3 regions of the Mammaliicoccus sp. Dog046 genome follow, and region 1 is predicted to be linked to each of the others. Evidence: riboswitches for the same ligand, from Rfam matches in the RefSeq annotation. Region 1 holds a riboswitch; each other region holds the start of a gene.
The links. A riboswitch is a leader RNA that binds a small molecule or an ion and turns the genes downstream of it on or off. The one in region 1 is predicted to bind S-adenosylmethionine.
Positions count from the first base shown of each region.

Region 2: it holds a riboswitch for S-adenosylmethionine, as region 1 does, so the genes downstream of both, P3U32_RS03270 (M20 family metallopeptidase) here and P3U32_RS09835 (methionine ABC transporter ATP-binding protein) in region 1, are expected to answer to the same signal.
Region 3: it holds a riboswitch for S-adenosylmethionine, as region 1 does, so the genes downstream of both, metX (homoserine O-acetyltransferase MetX) here and P3U32_RS09835 (methionine ABC transporter ATP-binding protein) in region 1, are expected to answer to the same signal.

Region 1 is NZ_CP120131.1:1,986,876-1,992,115, reverse strand. It holds gene P3U32_RS09865 (nitroreductase family protein) at 1-150, shown strand, start outside; gene P3U32_RS09860 (thioredoxin family protein) at 327-647, opposite strand; gene P3U32_RS09855 (arsenate reductase family protein) at 790-1,143, shown strand; gene gcvH (glycine cleavage system protein GcvH) at 1,211-1,591, shown strand; gene P3U32_RS09845 (toprim domain-containing protein) at 1,692-2,096, shown strand; gene P3U32_RS09840 (thioredoxin family protein) at 2,053-2,376, shown strand; SAM riboswitch class I at 2,406-2,510, shown strand; gene P3U32_RS09835 (methionine ABC transporter ATP-binding protein) at 2,590-3,615, shown strand; gene P3U32_RS09830 (methionine ABC transporter permease) at 3,608-4,303, shown strand; gene P3U32_RS09825 (MetQ/NlpA family ABC transporter substrate-binding protein) at 4,319-5,137, shown strand.
Region 2 is NZ_CP120131.1:670,406-675,645, forward strand. It holds gene deoB (phosphopentomutase) at 1-635, shown strand, start outside; gene P3U32_RS03260 (S-ribosylhomocysteine lyase) at 1,111-1,578, opposite strand; gene P3U32_RS03265 (GrpB family protein) at 1,713-2,255, shown strand; SAM riboswitch class I at 2,299-2,398, shown strand; gene P3U32_RS03270 (M20 family metallopeptidase) at 2,457-3,644, shown strand; gene ldmS (L-aspartate--L-methionine ligase LdmS) at 3,641-4,828, shown strand; gene P3U32_RS03280 (DUF2750 domain-containing protein) at 4,934-5,240, shown strand, end outside.
Region 3 is NZ_CP120131.1:21,578-26,817, forward strand. It holds gene serS (serine--tRNA ligase) at 1-37, shown strand, start outside; gene P3U32_RS00095 (YceI family protein) at 163-678, shown strand; gene P3U32_RS00100 (AzlC family ABC transporter permease) at 961-1,641, shown strand; gene P3U32_RS00105 (AzlD domain-containing protein) at 1,638-1,964, shown strand; SAM riboswitch class I at 2,032-2,133, shown strand; gene metX (homoserine O-acetyltransferase MetX) at 2,204-3,172, shown strand; gene P3U32_RS00115 (DUF2232 domain-containing protein) at 3,252-4,169, shown strand; gene P3U32_RS00120 (DHH family phosphoesterase) at 4,184-5,240, shown strand, end outside.

The DNA.
Region 1 (5,240 bases):
ACACCGGAATTTATCTTCAAGCCGTCATTTAGAAGTATTGTTGATGCACATGCAGATGAAGAAGTGAATGGATTCTTATATATTACAGAACCAGATCCGAACGTTAAATTAATGAAAAGAAAAAACCAATCTATATTAACAAGATGGTAAATAAAAGAGACTGGGACATAATATAATGTCCCAGTCTCTTTTAGTATCTTGGCAGTAGATGACTGAGTTAAAAATGCGCTTGTATCAAGCTTTTTTCAACTCTAGTCATCCTTGCCGGGGCGGGACTACGAAATCTTTTTTTATAAATTAGATTTCTGTCCCGCTCCCTTTTTATATTATTTTAAATGTTCAGCTAAGAAAGCTTTTACATCTTCAGGTGTTTTCGCATTAGCTGAATGTAAGTGGGCAAGCTTTTCGTTTTTAGAGAATACTAATAAACTTGGGATACCCATAACATCATTTTCAGTTGCTGCTTCTGGCACTTGGTCACGATTGATTTGATACCAGTTGTATTGACTATATTCATCAATAATAGGATCAATCCATTGATTCATTCTCGTGCAATCTGGACACCAATCAGCAAAGAATTTTACAACGACAGGTGTTTCACTTTGTGTAATTTCTTCGAATTCTGCATATTGACTAATTGTTCTCATGATTTATTTGCTCCTTAGATATTATACTTATACTTGGATTATATCTTATTTTCAATATTAAAAAAAATATTTAACTCATTACTATCATGTTGAACGTTAATATTGTTATAATGGATTTAAATAGACAGATGGAGGTAAGTACATGATAAAATTTTATCAATATCCTAATTGTACAACTTGTAAAAAAGCAGCAAAGTTCTTAGAAATGAATGGTGCGAGTTTTGAACCGATTGATATTACACAACTTACACCTACAGCTAAAGAACTAAAGGATATGATTGATGGAACAGAAATTACTGTTGATCAATTATTTAATTCTAGAGGTGCTAAATACCGCGAGTTAGGCTTGAAGGATAAAATGCAAGATTTATCAGACAATGAAAAATTCGATTTATTAGCTTCAGATGGCATGTTAATTAAACGACCATTAGCAGTATTAGGTAACAAAGTAACGTTAGGCTTCAAAGAAGAAGAATATCGTAATACTTGGTTATAAAAATAGTTGCTTGAATAATCGCTTTATGTCATGATAATAATTGAATTACATATAGGAGGGGATTACTTTGACAGTGCCTAGTGAGTTAAAATATTCAAAAGAACATGAATGGGTAAAAGTAGATGGCGATGTTGCAACAATCGGTATTACTGATTTTGCTCAATCAGAATTAGGGGACATTGTGTTCGTTGAGTTACCTGAAGAAGGTGACGCATTAACAAGTGGAGATTCATTCGGTAGTGTAGAATCTGTTAAGACAGTTTCTGAACTATATGCACCACTATCTGGTAAAGTCGTTGAAGTAAACGAAGAACTAGAAGATAGTCCGGAATTTGTTAATGAATCATCATATGACAAAGCTTGGATGGTTAAAGTTGAATTAACTGACAAAGCTCAATTAGATGAGTTATTAGACGCGGATGCGTATAGCGAAATGATAGGTGAATAGCATGACATTTAACTCCACGGTACTGTAGTATCATGGAGTTTTTTGTAGTTTCATTTTGAAGTTGAACACTAATATTATTCATTTGTAGAAGGTGAAGCCCATGACGATCATAAAAAAAGTTTTAATCGTAGAAGGTATTTCAGATAAGAAACGAGTGAAAGAAGTATTAAATGATCAAGTTCATATTATATGCACCCATGGAACAATGGGTGTAGAAAAGATGGACGAGCTTTTAGATGAAATTTATGGTGCACAAGTATACGTGCTTGTGGATCAAGATAAAGAAGGCAAACGTATTAGAAAATGGTTTGAAAAATATGTAAGTGAAAGTCATCATATTTATATAGATTCTACTTTTTCAGAAGTAGCACGCTGCCCAAGACAATACTTAGCGAATGTGTTAAACTATCATGGATTTGCAGTGAACAATGATTTTGTATTGAAAGGGAAGTACCGTTATCATGACACACACAGAAATATCGAACGATATATACAAGCATTTTGATGAAGACATTCATTTATTATTTGGTTACACACCGACATGTGGTACATGTAAAATATCAGAACGCATGCTGGATATAGCAAACCAAATTACACAATTACCAATCAATAAAAGCGATTTGAATTTTTACCCTGAATTTTGTAAAGATTATGAGATTCAGTCGGTGCCAGTACTATTTATTATGAAACAGGATAAAGTGATGAAGCGTATTTATGCTTTTCAATCCGTCCCGTTTATAGTTGAGAATATTCAAAAAGTTATTGACGCTAAAAACTTATCATGATAGTATGAATTTAATTAAATACGTAATAACTCTTATCAAGAGTGGTGGAGGGATGTGCCCTTTGAAGCCCGGCAACCGTCATGTAAATGAAATGGTGCCAATTCACAGAAAGTGTTAACTTTTGGAGATGAGAGAAAGACAATAAATTTCACGCCTTTCTCTTATTTATTAGAGTGAGGCGTTTTTAATTTTTGAGATTAGGAGGCAACAGATTTGATTGAGTTAAATAAAGTTGTTAAAACTTTCAAAACTAAAAAAGGCGACATAACCGCTGTTGACAATGTTGACTTAAAAATAGATAAGGGAAGCATATATGGCGTTATAGGTTTTTCGGGAGCAGGAAAAAGTACGTTAATTCGAATGTTTAATGGACTGGAGTCACCAACTGAAGGTGAAGTCATTATTGATAATGTCAATATGGGAGAGTTAAATAAAAGTCAGCTTAGAAAAAAACGACAAAAAATAAGCATGATTTTCCAACACTTCAATTTACTTTGGTCTAGAACAGTGCAAGATAATATCGCATTTCCTTTAGAAATCGCGGGTGTACCAAAAAGAGAAATTAAAGAAAAAACGGTTGCCCTCATTAAACGAGTAGGATTAGAAGGAAGAGAAAATGCATATCCTTCTCAACTATCAGGTGGACAAAAACAAAGAGTAGGTATCGCTAGAGCGTTAGCTAATGATCCTGAAGTACTATTATGTGACGAGGCGACAAGTGCATTAGACCCTCAAACAACAGACGAGATTCTTGATTTATTAGTAGATATCAACAAAGAATTAAAATTAACAATCGTATTAATTACACATGAAATGCATGTTATTAGAAAGATTTGTGATCATGTTGCTGTTATGGAAAATGGTAAATTCGTTGAACAAGGTGAAGTTATCAGCGTATTTAATAATCCTCAAACACATGTCACACAACGATTTGTTAAAGATGATTTAAAAGCAGATGATCTAAATAAAACGTTAAGTAACTTTAGAGAAACTCAACCACATGGCGAAATTTGGAAATTGAATTTTGTTGGAGGTTCAAGTGCGAACCCGGTATTAGCTAAAATCATTAAAGATTACAATGTAGATATCAACGTCATTGAAGGTGATGTGAAGTTAACTCAAAATGGTACATTTGGTCACATGATCGTGCATTTACCTAAAGGTGATTACTCTAAAAAAGAAATCATTGAAGAGCTTAAAGATTTAGGTGTGAAGGTTGAGGTGAACGTAGGTGAATAAGTCATTTGGGGATATCATTACTGAAATGATTACAATGCCTAACGTGAGATGGGATGCTGTTTGGGAAGCATTAAACGAAACCCTTTATATGACAGTGGTTTCAACAGTATTTACATTTGTTTTCGGTTTAATATTAGGTACGTTATTATTCTTAACATCAAGAGGAACATCTAAAAGTTCACGTATATTCTATTCAATCGTATCGTTTATTGTGAACTTATTTAGAGCAATTCCATTCATTATATTAATTTTATTATTGATACCATTTACAGATATATTACTTGGTACAATTAGTGGTCCGAAAGGTGCTTTACCTGCTTTAATTATTGGGGCATCACCATTCTATGCGAGATTAGTTGAAATTGGTATGAAAGAAATTGATAAAGGTGTAATCGAAGCGGCTGTGTCTATGGGGGCAACAACATGGACAGTCGTTAGAAAAGTCTTATTAAAAGAATCACTACCAGCATTAATTTCAGGACTTACAGTGACAGCAATCGCATTAGTAGGATCTACAGCAATTGCCGGAGTTATCGGTGCAGGTGGACTTGGTAACTTAGCTTATTTAACAGGATTTACACGAAATCAAAACGACGTCATATTAGTATCAACAATACTTATATTAATCATTGTATTCGTCATCCAATTTATTGGAGATATAATAGTTAAAAAAATTGATAAACGTTAAAGGAGTGTCATTTATATGAAAAAAGTTTTTGGATTATTATTAGTATCATTATTAACGGTAGTTCTCGTTGCTTGTGGTGGAAATAGCGACAAAAAAGGTAAAGAAGAAACAATTAAAATCGGTGCATCACCAGCTCCACATGCTGAAATTTTAGAAGAAGCTAAACCACTTCTTAAAAAAGAAGGTTATGATTTAGAAATTAAAACAATTAACGATTATACAACACCTAATAAACTTTTAGATAAAGGTGAATTGGATGCAAACTTCTTCCAACACACACCTTACTTAAAAACAGAATCTAAAGAAAAAGGTTATAAAATCGAATCAGCAGGTAACGTACATTTAGAACCAATGGCAGTTTATTCAAAAAAATATAAAAAATTAAAAGATTTACCTAAGAACGCTACAGTATATGTTTCAAATAACCCAGCAGAAGAAGGAAGATTCTTATCATTCTTCGAAAAAGCAGGATTAATCAAAATTAAAGATGGCGTTAATCCAGTAGATGCAACATTTGATGACATTACTGAAAACAAGAAAAATATTAAATTCAACAATAAACAATCAGCAGAATTCTTACCAAAATCTTATCAAGCGAATGAAGGCGATGCGACAATCATCAACTCTAACTTTGCAATTGAACAAGGATTAAATCCACTTAAAGATTCAATCGCTGTAGAAGGAAAAGATTCACCATACGCTAACTTAATCGCAGTTCAAAAAGGACATAAAGACGATAAGAAAATCAAAGCATTAGTTAAAGTATTACAATCAAAAGAAATTAAAGACTTCATCAACAAAAAATACGATGGTGCTGTTATTTCAGCAAAATAAATTTTAAAGCCCTCTAACACAAAAGTTAGAGGGCTTTTTTTATGGATTAATATTGCAAGTGGAGGTCGACAAGCAACACTGGGGCGCTGAACATTGCAAGTGG
Region 2 (5,240 bases), 1.3 Mb from region 1:
ATCCTAAATATTTAATCGGAAGAATCATTGCACGTCCTTATGTAGGTGAGCCAGGTAACTTTACACGTACATCAAACAGACATGATTATGCATTGAAACCATTCGGTAATACAGTCATGAATACGTTAAAAGATGCTAACTATGATGTGATAGCAATCGGTAAAATTAACGACATATATGATGGTGAAGGTGTTACAAAATCCGTTAGAACAAAAGATAATATGGACGGTATGGATAAATTGATTGAAGTAGTAAACAGTGATTTCACTGGATTAAGCTTCTTGAATTTAGTAGACTTTGATGCACTTTATGGGCATAGACGTGATAAAGAAGGATATGCACAAGCAATTAAAGACTTCGATAATCGTTTAGAAGAGTTAAAATCATCTTTAAAAGAAGATGACTTAGTAATCATTACAGCGGACCATGGAAATGATCCAACAGCACCAGGAACAGATCATACACGTGAATATGTACCATTATTAATGTTTAGTCCAAGTATTGAAGAATACAAAGCATTATCAGGAGATACAACATTTAGTTCAATCGGCGCAACAATTGCTGATAACTTTAATGTAACATTGCCGAAATTCGGTAAAAGTTATTTAAAAGAAATGGGCGTAGACGCTGAATAATAAAAAAAGAACTCGGAATTAATCCGAGTTCTTTCAGAGTGGGAGCGGGACAGAAATCTAATTTATATAAAAAAGATTTCGTATTCCCGCCCCGGCAAGGATGACTAGATACTAAAAACGGCTGAGACATTTATTATGTCCCAGCCTCATTTTTTTATGCGCTGAACATTGCAAGTGGAGGCTGACAAGCAACATTGAGAACGACTAACGAGATAGTTCTGAGAAACAATCCCGTTAGAAAATCTAACGAGACAGAAAGTGAAAACAATCTCGTTAGAGGTTAAATAGAGCACTAAAAAGACTCGATTACCTACAAAAAGTGAGAAAATAACGCGCTAATGAGATAGTTTTAAAAAACAATCCCGTTAGAAAATCTAACGAGACAGAAAGTGAAAACAATCTCGTTAGCGCGAAAATGGACTGAATATACAATAGTCCATAAAAAAAGAACTCGGAATTAATCCGAGTTCTTTTTTTAATCTTCTTTAAAGATATCTTTCCAGCTATCTCTCTTAGATAAAAATTCAGTTGCTAATTGTTGCGCGCCTTCTAATGAATGGCTAGCTGCCCAACCGCATTGTACTTCGTTACAAGCTGGTACTTCAGTTGCTTGTTCAACATCTTTTAATGTTGCTTCTAAGATATTTAATACATCATCATAATCATCATGGTTGATAAATGAAGCGTAAAAACCTGTTTGACATCCCATTGGGCTAACGTCGACAACTTTATCTGTATGATTTCTAATGTTTTCTGCCATTAAATGCTCTAATGAATGTAAAGCAGGCATTTCCATATGTGCTTTGTTAGGTTGTTTAAAGCGGATATCGTATTTATGAATCACGTCACCGTGTAATCCTTCTTTAATTCCTGCAAGTCTTACAAACGGTGCCTCAACGATTGTATGGTCTAAATTAAAACTTTCAACATTCATTTTTGTCATGATACTTCCTCCTTTGATTTCGGCATCATTATATCAAGTAAAAATTGAAAAAACAATCAATTCAGATTTATTGCTTTCTTTATAGGTCACTTTATAAGATAATGTAATAAATTGTTCCGAAATAAGGTGATAATATGGAAAGGTTAAAAGTAGTCCCATACGATAGTATATGGCAACATCTTTTTCTAGAAGAGAAGAAGTATTTACAGTCATTGTTGAAAGAGCATAGTGTCAGTATTGAACATATTGGGTCAACGGCGATTCCTGGATTATCTGCGAAACCAATTATAGATATATTAATCGTTGTGAAAGATAGTCAGTCAATAGATGCATTTACACATGAACTTTCAGTTTTAGGGTATGAGTCTAAAGGAGAAAGAGGCGTTATCGGAAATAGGTATTTTAAGAAGTATGATCAATATGGTGCGGTATCGCATCATTTACATATATATGATGAGGGTAGCCCACACATTTTGAGATTACTATCCTTTAGAGATTATTTAAGAACGTTTAATGGTGAAAGAGAACGTTATAGCAGATTAAAGCATGATTTAGTCTTGGACTATCCAGATGATAGCGTAGCATATTATAAAGGAAAAGATAGCATGATTAAAGAATTTGAGAAAAAGGCAGAAAAATGGTATTTAAATTCTAATGATATTGCTACAAAACATTGACATATCCGAGTGATAAAGTTAGAATTAAAAACAAATTTCATACGAATTATCCAGAGAGACTGAGGGATGGGCCCGATGAAGTCCAGCAACCTCCCATAACGGAAAGGTGCCAATTCCTACAGTAACGTACTGAGAGATAAATGATTGATTGGCGCACTCCTTAACAAGAAGTGCGCTTTTCTTTTGGAAAGGTGAATGGAAATGAGTAATTTATCGCAAAATATTATTAATTATATAGAACAAAATAAACATTTATATTTATCAATGAGTCATCAAATTCATGAAAGACCTGAATTAGGAAATGAGGAAGTATTTGCTTCAAAATTATTAAGTGATCAATTAAAAAAACATCACTTTAATATAGAGACAAATATTGCTAAACATCCTACAGGTTTTATTGCTACATATGATACAAACAAAGAAGGACCGACGATTGCATTTTTAGCAGAATATGATGCTTTGCCGGGACTTGGACATGCATGTGGTCATAATATTATCGGTACTTCAAGTGTGCTCGCAGGCATTAGTTTATCAAAAGTGATAGACGAAATAGGTGGGAAAGTCGTTGTTCTTGGTTGTCCAGCTGAAGAAGGTGGCGTCAATGGTAGTGCGAAAGCAAGTTATGTTAAAGCAGGCATAATTGATGATCTTGATGTTGCACTCATGGTTCATCCTGGTCACGAAACTTACGTAACCGTGCCTTCATTAGCGGTAGATGTATTTGACGTTAAATTTTATGGGAAAAGTGCACATGCATCTGAAAATGCAGACGAAGCAATTAATGCATTAGACGCAATGTTATCGTTCTTTAATGGCGTAAGTATGCTTAGACAACAAATTAAGAAAACGGATAAAGTGCATGGTGTTATCTTAAACGGTGGAGAAGCAGCAAATATTATCCCTGATTATACACATGCACGATTTTATACACGTGCAACTTCTCGTAAATCTTTAGATGTGTTAACGGATAAAGTAAGAAAAATTGCTGAAGGTGCAGCGATTCAAACAGGTGGAACGTACGAGCTTCGACCAATTCAAAATGGTGTAAATGAATTTATTATTAACAAACCGTTAGACGAATTATTTAGAAAACATGCAGAAGAAATAGGAGAAGAAGTAATTGAAGATGATTTTGGTTTTGGATCGACTGATACAGGGAATGTGAGTCATATCGTACCGACTATACATCCACATATAAAAATTGGACCTTCAGATTTAGTCGGACATACGAAAGAATTTTGTCAGGCAGCTGCCAGTCAAAAAGGCGATAAAGCATTGATAAGCGGTGCGAAAATTTTAGCATCAATGGGTTTAGAACTGATAGAGAACGCGTCCCTTAGAAATGAAATTATCCAGCATCATCAAACATTAAGGGAGAAATTACTATGAAAAAAGAATATAGGAAATCATTACCTTTAACTTTGAAAGACATTTATGAAGAAGATATGATTTATAATGCACGACCTTCATATGAGGATAATCCTTGGTTAAAAGCAGAGGAAGCCCAGTCTAATTTTTTAACAGCTAGAGAACTTATCATTAGTGATATGCCTATGATTGTACATGAAGCATGTATAACAAAAAATGCGAAAGACCTATTAAGTCTAGTAGCGCTAGAAATACCGAATAACATTCACACATTCTATGATCAATCATCATATGAAGCACTTATTAAACAATTATGTCACCAAAATAAGAAAATCTTCTTTCAATATATTCATGGTGACCATCTTTGTGAAACAGAATCATATGCGGTTAACAAATCAACATTCATCGATTTAAATAATAAGACAAAAATTGAACAATGGACAGGTGGTAAATATTTACCACAAAGAGAAATTGTTAATGTGGAAGACTTTGAAAATCGAGTGAAACAATGGACGTTACCGATTGTCATTAAGCCAGGTGATGAGTTACCAACAGCAGGCGGATATGGCGTGATGATTTGTTACAATGAAGAAGATTTAAATCAAGCGATAAAACGAATCAATGCAGCAACTGAAACAAAAAATATCATCATTGAGCAATTTATTGAAGAAATTCAAAATTACTGTGTGCAGTATAGTTATAGTAAAGAACAAGGTATTCAATATTTAGGTGCCGTTCAACAACTAACAGATAAATATGGATTTTATAATGGCAATGTCAATTTGAATGAAGTGCCTGAAAGTGTAATAGAAGCGGGATATGAAATTATGAAGAATGGCGTTGAACATGGTTATACGGGTGTGTCAGGATTCGATTTACTCATTGATAAGAATGAAGACGTATATGCCATTGATTTGAACTTTAGACAAAATGGTTCTACAAGTTTATTGTTACTTCAAGAACGTTTACAAGAAGGGTATCATAAATTTTTAAGTTACCATTCCAAAGGCAATAATGCACACTTCTTAGAAACAATTAAAAAGTACATAAGAGAAGGCTATTTATACCCATTATCTTACTATGATGGAGATTGGTTTAAAGACGAGCAAGTAAAGTCCCGATTTGCAGGTATATGGCATGCTGAAAATGAGTCAATTGCACTTGAAAAAGAACAAGCATTTATAAAAGAAATAAGCGAAAAATAAGTATAAACATAAATACAATTGAACGCTTAAATTTATATTGACTTCACGCTTTTAAATATAATATATTTTATAAGGATTAAATATAAAAATAAGGGTGGTATGACAATGGCTATACAAGATATGTCCATGTTCAAACAAATTCTAGCCAGGGAAAAATTTTACGTCATATTAATCGATCGTAAAATCTTAAGAGATCAAGAAAACGACATCCGTTTAATTTGGTCAAAAGAAGCACATGCACAATCATATTTAGAAGAATCAAACATCACTCAGTTTGATAAAATCATGGAACTTGATTTAGATCGATTTGTTACATATGAAATGGACGAAATCCTAGATGAAGGAGACCAATTCATCGTGGATCGATTTGAAAGTAATAAGGGGATAGAAGTAGAAGCAATACCATTTATTG
Region 3 (5,240 bases), 600 kb from region 1:
ACCATTCATGGGCGGTAAAAAAGTAATAGAACTATAAATGTGTTAAATACTATAAAAAGGGTAATCATATATTGGTTGCTCTTTTTTTGTATTTAAAGCTTGAATATACTTTTTATATCTGATATACTAAGTATACAAATTAAATAAAGGGAGTTTTGACACATGACAAATTTCAATTTTGACAAAGCACATAGTAGTTTAGAATTTACAGTAAAGCATTTAATGGTATCTCGCGTTAAAGGTACATTTGAAGATTATGATGTAGAAGTATCAGGGGACATTAATGATTTTTCATCATTAAAAGCTAAAGTAACTATAAAAGCAGATTCAATCAATACTAAAAATGCAGATAGAGATGCACATTTGAAATCAGCAGATTTCTTCAGTACAGATGAAAATCCAAACATTACTTTTGAAACTAAATCTATAAGTGAAGATTCAATTACTGGTGATCTTTCAATTGCTGGTACAACACACGAAGAAACATTTGATGTAGATTTCAATGGAGTAAGTAAAAATCCTTTAAACGGTGAAACAGTAACAGGATTTGTAGTATCAGGTAAAATTGATCGTGATAAATATGGCGTATCATTTAACCAAGCATTAGAAACTGGTGGCGTAATGATCGGTAGAGATGTGAAATTCGAAGCAAGTGCTGAATTTGGTTTAGGTGAATAATCATTAAATATAAATAAAGGTGTTTGAGAAATAACTTAGACACGTTAAACTGTCGATAAAGACTCAGTCTTTGTCGACAGTTTTTTATTTGAGGAAGCGCTATGATGTTGATGCTTGATATTGATAAAGTAAAGTCCGATTGGTATGATGAAAGGCATACATAATAAAATGAAATTACACCAACGTCAGACTGAGGTTAGACAAACGTTAGACTTACTTCGTGTGTTCATTTGTTGAATTGGGGGCGTTGTTTTGAAGCGTGATACAACTGTAGGAGGCTCTATGTTCTTACTAGGTGTGAAAGATTGTTTACCTACAATGCTAGGTTATTTTAGTGTTGCTTTAGCTTTTGGTATTGTTGGTATGTCATCTGGTTTATCTATATTAGAAATCACTTTGTTATCGATTTTTGTATATGCTGGAGCTGCTCAATTTATTATATGTGCACTTGTAGCTATTCATTCTCCGATATCAGCTATATTTTTAACGATATTCTTTGTGAATTCTCGTATGTTTTTACAGAGCTTAACGCTCTTTCCACCATTTAAAAATAATTCCCTTATATCGAATATAGGTATTGGGTCATTAGTCACTGATGAATCATTTGGTGTGGCGGTAACAAAATATGCGAAAGATAAGAAATTGGATCCTATGTGGATGCATGGGCTCAACATATCTGCATATTTAATGTGGATTATTGTTTCTTTGATAGGAGCTTGGATCGGTAATATGATTCCAAATCCAGAAATGTTTGGTTTAGATTATGCTTTATCAGCGATGTTTATATTTTTATTAATTGCGCAATTTGAATTAATTCGGAAAGATAAAGTGATGTATTATTTGTATTTAATAGTACTAACAGTGATTTGCATGTTGTTGTTTACAATTTTTATGCCCACATATATTTCGATATTATTATCTACAATTGTCGCTTCTATCATTGGGGTGGTGTTTGATAAATGAGTATTTCAATGTATTTAATCATTATTATCATAGGATGTTTTGCTATTACATGGGTGATTAGAGTAGCACCGTTTATATTATTAGCTAAATTAGATTTGCCTAACGGTGTGATTAAATGGCTACAGTTTGTGCCTATATGCTTGTTTACAGCACTTATCGTTGAAGGGATGTTAAACAAAGGAGAAGGATTTGGTTATACATTCAATGTCGAAAGTATAGTTGTTGCTATTCCAACCATTATTATCGCGCTTGTGACAAAGAGTTTAACGATTTCGGTGATAGCAGGTATGATCGTGATGGCAATGGTTCGTTTATTGATGTGACTTTCATTTGTATACGTATTGAAAGTGCTTTAATTTTCTAGTATTCTTAATATAAATTATATAGCAAAGCTTATTCAGAGAAGTTGAGGGATTTGGCCCTACGACACTTCAGCAACCGGTCATTTTAGATACGGTGCTACTACCAACGAGTTTACTCGCATAATAAGGATGATGAGAACTTCTTACTTCTTTACGAGTAAGAAGTTTTTCTATTTAAATACAGAGGGGGTTCTAAAGTGATGATTTCTCGAGAGACAGATGTAATTGAATTAGGTCGATTTGAAACAGATTCAGGGGAAGTAATAGACAACTTGAAACTTCAATATGAGTATGTAGGTTACAAAGGGCAGCCCCTTGTTGTCGTTTGTCATGCATTAACTGGTAATCACTTAACATACGGTGATGATGATTCGCCAGGGTGGTGGAGAGAAATTATTGATGGAGGCTATTTATCTATCAATGATTATCAATTTATTACTTTTAATGTGATAGGGAGTCCGTATGGGTCTAGTTCGAAACTCAACACGCCTAATTTCCCTGAAAAACTCACAATGAGAGATGTATCTAGAGCGAATATATTAGCATTACAACATATGGGGTATGAAAAAATAGACGTTCTGATTGGCGGCTCTTTAGGTGGTATGCAAACGTTGGAAATGTTATATGACGGTTCTCTCACAGTAAAAAAGGCGGTCATCTTAGCAGCAACAGAGAAGACGTCTTCGTATAGCAGAGCGTTTAACGAAATTGCGAGACAAGTGATACATATGAATGGGCAGGACGGTTTGAGTATCGCTAGACAGCTCGGTTTCTTAACATATCGTTCGAGTAAAGATTATGAATCAAGGTTTACAGCAGATGAAGTTGTCAGTTATCAAAAATATCAAGGCAACAAATTTAAAGATGTCTTTAATAAGGATTGTTATTTAACATTATTAGATGTCTTAGATAGTCATGATATATTTAAAGGAAGAGATGATGTTGAAACGCGATTGAATAATCTTGAAACGAAAGTATTAACTTTAGGATTTGCAGATGACTTATTATATCCAGATGATCAAGTAAGAGCTTTAGGACGATTCTTTAAATATCATCGTCATTTCTATGTACCAGATAATGTTGGACATGACGGTTTCTTGTTGAACTTTGGAGATTGGGCACCAAATGTTTATCATTTCTTAAAGTTACATAAATTTAAAGCGCGTTAACGCATAAAGAAGGCACCTATATTGTTTTAAAGGATAAATATCTGTAAAATAGAGAAAGATGTTTAAAATAGATTGGGAAGTGAAAAATTTGTCTTTTAAAGTCGATATAAGAGCGACAGTAATAGCAACATTATTATTAGTGTTAAGTGTTGGCATTATGCATGTTGTACCAACCTTAGCAATCATTATATTACCTTTCATTACAATACCGGGAACAATACTATGGTACCGTTCGAAACCATCGTTTTTCGTAGCAGTAGTGATAACGTTATGTGCAACAGTGTTATTAGGGAATGTTTATTTATTAACAACAATGACACTGATTATATTTATGAGTGTATTTGTAGGTCAATTATTGATTGAACGTACATCAAAAGAACGTACATTATACTTAGTAACAACATTTATGAGTATTTTAACAATTTGTAGTGTGCTCATTTTGCAAGTTACAGGCCATTTACAAACAACAACTAAATTATTCAGTCAATTACAAGATGGTGTTTCTTCACAAATACAAATGAGTGGCATGGTAATGCCTGAATATGAAGCGGCATTACAACAAGTAGTTAATTTTATGCAAGTTATCGTTCCAGGATTTATCGTAATAAGTATCTTACTATTTGTGTTGGTTAATCTACTTGTAACATTTCCGATATTGAGAAAGTTTAAAGTAGTGACACCAGTATTTAGACCATTATTTATGTGGCAAATCAATCGTAGTGTGGCAACAATTTTTGTCCTTGCTATACTTGCAGGTTTCTTCGTAAAGGAAGAGAATGTAGTGGCATATGGCATAGTCATTAACTTACAATTTGTGTTAGAATGGGTTATATTTATCCAAGCATTATCGTTATTCCATTTATATGTCAAAGTTAAAAAATTACCTGTCGTTGTTGGAATATTAATTTTTGTTTTTGCCTTTATCTTTAATAAGTATGCTTACTTGTTTGGCTTGATGGATATTTGGTTTAATTTAAAACAACGCATAAAAAAGTAAATTGAGGTGAGTTTATGAACCGTCAATCAGTTAAAAAAGCCCTAATATTACCTTACATAATTGTGATGATATTAGCTTTAGTGCTATTAGTTTTTAGTTTTTTTAACTCAATATATTGGGCGATTATTTCGACGGTTGTTACGATCATACTAATAGCTGGAAGTATATTTTTTATTAGAAGCAGTTTCGCTAAATTAGATTTATACATCGGGAGTTTAGCCGGAAGAATTACAAAGAGTAAAACGAGTGCAGTCAGTGATTTGCCAATTGGTGTTATCTTACTTGATAAGAAAAATCGCATCGAATGGATTAATAACTTCATGAGTAAACGTCTAGAACGTGAAGTACTAGATGAACCAATCAATGAAATATTTCCTAATATTTTAAAAAGATTAGAAAATACAGCAGAAGTTGAAGTAGATGAAGACGCATATAAATATAAAGTCACATATACAGAAAATGAAAATTCTATCTATTTCTTTGATATTACTGAATCATCACGTGTATATGGATTATACGAGAACGAGAAACCAATCATTGCGACAATTTTCTTAGATAATTATGATGAAATTACGCAGAATATGAATGATTCTCAACGTTCAGAGATTAATAGTGTCATCACAACAGTTATAGACGATTGGTCAACACGTTATGAATTATTCATTAAACGATATAGTTCAGATCAGTTTATCGCACTTTTAAATAAGCGTATATTAGATGATATAGAAACATTGAAATTTAATTTATTAGATGATTTACGTGATAAAACACATGATATTGGAAACCAATTAACATTGAGTATCGGTATTGGTGAAGGTAGTGAGAACTTAATTGAATTAGGTGAGCTATCACAATCCAGTTTAGACTTAGCGCTCGGTCGTGGGGGAGACCAAGTAGCCATTAAGAACAGTAACGGTAATGTTAGATTCTATGGTGGTAAGACGGACCCAATGGAGAAACGTACAAGAGTACGTGCTCGTGTCATCTCTCATGCGCTTAGAGATATCTTAATTGAAGGTGATAAAGTCATCATTATGGGGCATAAATCACCGGATATGGATGCGATTGGTG